2 regions of the Pseudalkalibacillus sp. Hm43 genome follow, and region 2 is predicted to be linked to the other one. Evidence: riboswitches for the same ligand, from Rfam matches in the RefSeq annotation. Region 2 holds a riboswitch; the other holds the start of a gene.
What was found. Region 2 has a riboswitch for lysine ahead of ACXQIQ_RS16310 (Na+/H+ antiporter NhaC family protein). Riboswitches for the same ligand answer to the same signal wherever they lie in the genome.
Positions count from the first base shown of each region.

Region 1: it holds a riboswitch for lysine, as region 2 does, so the genes downstream of both, ACXQIQ_RS16860 (aspartate kinase) here and ACXQIQ_RS16310 (Na+/H+ antiporter NhaC family protein) in region 2, are expected to answer to the same signal.

Region 1 covers NZ_CM135129.1:3,242,027-3,245,204, reverse strand. The annotation lists gene ACXQIQ_RS16865 (response regulator transcription factor) at 1-565, opposite strand, end outside; gene ACXQIQ_RS16860 (aspartate kinase) at 673-1,908, opposite strand; lysine riboswitch at 2,161-2,352, opposite strand; gene uvsE (UV DNA damage repair endonuclease UvsE) at 2,529-3,178, shown strand, end outside.
Region 2 covers NZ_CM135129.1:3,133,977-3,137,154, reverse strand. The annotation lists gene ACXQIQ_RS16310 (Na+/H+ antiporter NhaC family protein) at 1-1,357, opposite strand, end outside; lysine riboswitch at 1,500-1,685, opposite strand; gene yunB (sporulation protein YunB) at 1,777-2,565, opposite strand; gene ACXQIQ_RS16300 (YunC family protein) at 2,643-2,948, opposite strand; gene ACXQIQ_RS16295 (bifunctional metallophosphatase/5'-nucleotidase) at 3,015-3,178, opposite strand, start outside.

The sequences.
Region 1 (3,178 bases), 110 kb from region 2:
TCCGATCATCACCCTCATAGTCCAGTCCCCATATGCGTTCAATCAATTGGTTTCTTGTGAAAATTTGTTCTGGATAGCTGGCCAATGTATACAACAACTCAAATTCTTTTAGGGGCATAGTCAACCTTTCGCCATCTACCTGGATTTCTTTTTTTGAGGTGTTCATCGTTACATTCCTTGTTTTCAGCTCATTGGAAGCCTCAACCTGATACCTTCTTAATAAAGCTTTCACTCGCATGACGATTTCCAACGGATCGAAAGGTTTGACCACATAATCGTCGGTTCCTAATTGGAACCCTTTCACTTTATCTTTTGTTTCACCCTTCGCAGTGACCATCAAGACTGGAATCTTGTAGTATTGTCTGATTTCCTCGCATAACTCGTAACCATCCACTTTTGGCATCATAAGATCAATAATCGCCAAATCAATCCGTTCACTTTCCAGTTGTTCTATCGCATCTTGTCCATCCTTCGCTTTCACGACCTGGTACCCTTCATTTCCAATATATAATGAAATCAATTCCAGAATGTTTGGATCATCGTCTGCAATTAATACTCTCACCATGAAACGTGCATCCCTTCATCTTTTTTCAGTAGACGATTCAAGTATACCACCAAAAAAAGTCATAAAGAAAAGCCGTCTCTTTCGACGGCTTCTCTAACACGTAATTGTTAAACGGTACTAACCGGTTTACGTGCTTCCAATTCAAACGCATCATGTAAACATTCAATCGCAGTAATCATCGATGAACTATCGACGATCGTAGAGACTTTGATTTCTGACGTGCTGACCATTTTTACTTTGATTTGATCTCTTGCGAGTACATCGAACATTTTTGCCGCAACTCCAGGGTTTGAAATCATACCAGATCCTACGATTGAAACTTTGGCAAGGTCCCCTTCATATGATACTTGTTCGAAATTCAACTGACTCTGATGCTGACTTAATACCTCAAGTGTCTCTTGTAACGCCACTGAATCGACGGAGAAAGAGATATCCGTTGATTGATTACCGTTCGTATTCTGGATGATGATATCGACGTTGATATGATGATTGGATAACGTCGTAAATAGTGTGGATAAGGTCGCCATTCCATCTGGCAACCCATGTACTGTCACCTTCGTCACGTTGTCCTCGAACGCAATCCCTCTTACCATCAAGTTCCCTTCCATTTCTACTTCCTCCTCTATCCTTGTACCCGTTTCTTTATCTATACTTGATCGTACTTCTAAAGGCACGTCGTAGTTTTTCGCGAATTCTACAGACCTTGGATGCAATACCCCTGCTCCAAGATTCGCTAACTCCAGCATTTCATCGTAGGAGATCGCTTCGAGTTTTCGAGCACCCTTTACAACTCTAGGATCTGTCGTGAAGACACCTGTCACATCTGTGTATATTTCACATTTTTCAGCTTTTAATGAAGCCGCCAACGCGACCGCTGTCGTATCGGAACCACCTCTACCTAGCGTTGCAATTTCCTCATTCTCTGTTATCCCCTGAAATCCAGCGACAATGACAATTTTTCCGGTAGCTAATTCTCCATTGATCCGTTTTGGATCAATATCCATGATACGGGCATTCCCATGAACCGCTTCCGTTTTGATTCCTGCTTGCCAACCCGTAAGTGACACAGCATCATAGCCTCGTTGCTGAATCGCCATCGCGAGTAGGGACATCGATATTTGTTCTCCTGTAGACACCAGTAAATCAAGCTCCCTTTTTGAAGGACTGTCCGAAATGTTGTTTGCGAGTTCAATCAGATGGTCTGTGCTCTTCCCCATTGCTGAAACAACGACGACGACTTCATTCCCTTGCTGATACGTTTCTATGACGCGTTCTGCTACATTCTGAATTCTTTCAACGGACCCAACGGAGGTACCTCCATATTTCTGTACGATGAGTGCCATGCTTCCATTCCTTTCACTGATAAAAATTTATATACGCAAGGGTATACGGTTGATGGTTTCTTCAACTAAATCAAATGCTTTCAAGAGCAACAAAGTTTTGCGAAACAGCCAAAAATTAAAAGGATTGACTCAAATCAAAGTGTGACGGACATTCCAATGAACCACTTTCCTCTCGATCGGAGTTATGGTCGAATTGAAATAAATCGTCAGACTTGAGAGTCAATCCTCAACGTCTGCCACACTTATTCCCTTGCGTGAGATAGTCCTCCATACGACATCAGGGAGATGTGTCGTATGACAGCCCTGCATTTCTTCAATGCAGATCCAGCTGGATGAAAGTTGAGTCCACGAACCAGCTTCGGCGAATTCCCCTTTCCATTGCACTCATAAGAGCTCAACCTCTTCATGCAACGTACTATTGGTTTCCGCGCCTCTACCATCACTTCATCATGAAGTGTGGCCTGAAATTTTAATTGTTTGTATTCTATCAAATACCGGAAAAAGAAACAATAAAAACTTTTTACGAAATGACAATCTCTATTGATTTCTGTTTTCGTTCACATATAGAGAGGGAAGAAGCAAATAATAACGTTATCTTGATTGTGTAAGGAGTTTTATATATGATCCTTCGGTTTGGGTATGTATCGACTGCGCTTCATTTGTGGGAATCTACTCCTGCACACACACTTACCTTTACGAATTGGAAAAAGCTTTCGAAAGATGAACGAGAAGATAAGCTGAAAAGAGTGACTGCACAAAACATTGAAAATACGAAGCGCGCGATTTACTATAACATCGCTCAAGGCATCCATGTGTATCGGCTGTCCTCTTCTATTGTACCTTTGGCAACCCATCCAGAGGTTTTGTGGGATTATATCACTCCATTTCGGGACAAATTCAAGGAAATCGGCGATTTAATTCATCAGTATGGATTGCGTGTCAGTTTTCATCCTAATCAATATACGGTTTTCACAAGTCCAAATGATCGGGTCACCGGCAATGCAGTAAAGGACATGGAATATCATTATGAAATGCTTAAGATGATGGGGGTACATAAACAAGCCAACATGAACATCCATGTCGGTGGCGTATACGGAGACAAGGAAACTGCCCTCGAACGATTTCATCAGAATATTGAGCAGTTGGATCCGAAAGTCAAAACACAGGTCACGCTTGAGAACGATGATAAAACTTACACATCGAGAGAAACACTCGATGTTTGCCGTGCTCATTCGTTGTGTTTCGTATTCGATTATCATCATTTCTGGGC
Region 2 (3,178 bases):
AGATGGTCGTATCGGAAATCGGTGAACAGTGGTCTCCAAATACGGAGCCAGCTAGAACAGCCGCAAGGACTGGTAGTAGGTACGTAATGTCCGTTGCTGCAGCAATCTCCCCAGCAATCGGAAGCATGACGCCGAACGTTCCCCATGACGTTCCAGTCGCAAATGCCATGATGCCTGCTATCAAAAACAAGAGGACTGGTAAGAATGCCAGGTTGATATTACCGTCAACGATACCAGCAAGATATTTACCTGTGCCGATTTCATCGATGATTGCAACAATCACCCATGCAAAAATCAAAATATAGATAGCCGGCAACATGGATTGAATACCTTTCCAGATCCCTATGCCGAAATGCTTACCAGGCAGTTGTTTCATCAAGAACAAGACGACAGTGACAGCCAATCCGAACAATCCACCATACACAAGGGACTTCGCCACGTCTGTGTTTTCAAACATGGAAAGCAAAGTCACATCTCCTTCAGTCGCCTGGGCACCTGTGTAAAGCATTGCTGCAACTGTCCCGACGATGAGTGCGATGATCGGCCAGATCAAGTCACCGACTTTTCCGCGATCACTTTCGGGCAGTCCAGTTTGCTCACCAGGAACAGCTTTGTTCTCAGGATCTAATACTTGCCCTTCCTTAATCGCACGCTCTTCATGCGTCTTCATTGAGAAGAGGTTGATGTTGAAAAGAGCAGTCGCAAATACGAGAAGCAACGCAGCTAGCGCATAAATATTCATCGGAATCATTCTGATGAATGCCTCTAGTGCTCCGTAATCAGCAACTTGATGTGTAGCTAGTATGCTTCCAATCAATCCGATGATGTACGCTCCCCAGCTGGATACAGGAGAGATGACACAGACTGGCGCAGCTGTGGAATCGATATAGTACGCAAGCTTGGCGCGTGAGATGCGATGACGATCCGTCAATGGACGACTGACGTTTCCGACCGCAAGTGAGTTGAAGTAATCGTCAATAAAGATGATGATACCGAGCACGATCGTCAGGATTTGAGCTCCGACGCGTGTCTTCACTTTTTTGATCGCCCATTCTCCAAATGCACGACTTCCCCCGGAAATCGCAATCAGTGACGTCATGATACCTAATAAGAGTAAGAACAATAAGATGAAGACATTCCATGTGTTAACTTCCCAGGCACCTGCATCGTTTTGAACGACGAACAGACCTCTCAGGATTTCAAAGATTTTCATACCACTCGCAGCAATATCAAAATCATTCAACATAAGCGCACCAACGACGATGCCTGTCCCAAGTGACAACAGCACGCGTCTAGTCAGCGCAACCATCAAGAGTGCCAATAATGGTGGTATTAGTGAGTATATTGTATTTTCCATTGGTTCGATGTTCCTCCTTAGTTTATCTATAAATAAGTCAGAATCGATGTAACAACCGGTTTTTCATTTTTAGGTAAAAATAAAAAAGGTAACGATAGATAGAAAATAACCTATCGTTACCTTTGTAACGGTTATCCCCCATCGATCACGTAGTTCTCCACTATTCCATCTTTCCCGAATAGTGACAGTGATACACCTGTTCGGTGCAACCCCAACCAGTCATTCATTGACAATCGTAACTGGTTTCGGCAATGAACCCTTTCGCTGATGATCATTGATGTCATACTCCCATCAGGCTACTTTTGTTCCTTGCTCCACTACCTCATCCGATGATAAGGTTTATGATATTATCTTTGCGCGCCATGTAATATTATAATAGAATTCCTATAATAATACAAGGGCTGCACCATTCGAGTCGTTTACTCCGGCTTTTTATCCTCTTTCTCATCTTTATTACTATCCGTTATCGGGACAGTCGGCTGAACCGAACCACCCGGACCATAATAGTCTGGCACCTCACCAGGTATGAAGTGGGACAATAGCATGATGTTCGTTTTGATTTCTTTTTCTTCTGTCTGGAATGGTACGACGACTTGTACTTTGACGACCACATGGATCCATCCTCTTAGTTTCGTATTATTGATACCAGAAGTTTGGGTCTCTTCGACCCAATCGGTTTGCACACTTCCGATTACACGGAAACGGACTGGGATACTTGGCCCCAAGTTTGCTAGTAAAGAGTTGTTCGTGGCCCGACCGAGAGGAATCTCGGTGACGATACCTGCTTGTTGTTCATTTTCCCTTTCCACATCGACATCTGCAAATCGATAGAAATCAGGTTTCTTACCCTGTTCAATTTGTTCTAAAAGCATTTGTACATTGGCTGTCGCTAAAGCTTGGATTTCATTGACTACCTGTGGATTTGTGGTCACACCAACGACTTTCCCATCGTTATCTTGGATGTTCACAATTAAGTTGTCTAGTTTTCCAGAGTCTACAATTCGGTTTTTGACCGCACTCTGTATCGCCAATTGCGCGATATCCTCTGTTTCCGTTTCGGCTATTTTCATGAGCGCAGGTTGAATGCCCCGATCGACGAGCCATAATGCTTGGGCGGTCAACAAGATAAAGATGATGAACGAAATGATGAAGACATATTGAAAAGGCAGTGGACCTCTTGCACGGGCCCGCCTTCGGATCCGCCACATAAAAATACCCCCTATCTATTGCTATATGTATGCAATGAACGGGGGTTGTATCGCTATTATTTTCAAAGGGAACATCATCATTGAGCCATTTTAAGCAAGGCTTCTCGACCTGTGGTACCAACTGTAATGCCCAGCGCTTCTGCTTCGAGTGTGACAGACTCTAATGGAGCATCCAGCAATTGATCCAGTGTTCGAACACCTACTGCTCGACCAGCAATGATTTTGCGCTCTGCTAATTTTTCGTTGAGTAAGGCGACATCTAGTGCGCCACACATGATATAGCCCTTATCGTTACTGATGGACATGAAATTTGTTTTTGGTAATGCAACTGTGACTCCAGTAAACAAATGCCCGTCAATCTCAATCGGGGTGACGGTAATCATCTTCCTCACGCTCCTTTTCCTTACTATGAATATGTCATAGCAGAATAAAGCGTGTTGGCGCTTTGCCTATCTTTCTAGGGTTTTTAATTTCCAGGCTATTACGTCGCGAAGCATTTCGGGCAAGTAGTAGGATTTTTGTTCCGCGTATGCCACAGAAGGCAATAATCGACCGAACGTAAACATGTCTACCGTCCCGATCGTGTAGATTCTCTCTTGATCAAGTGCCTCGC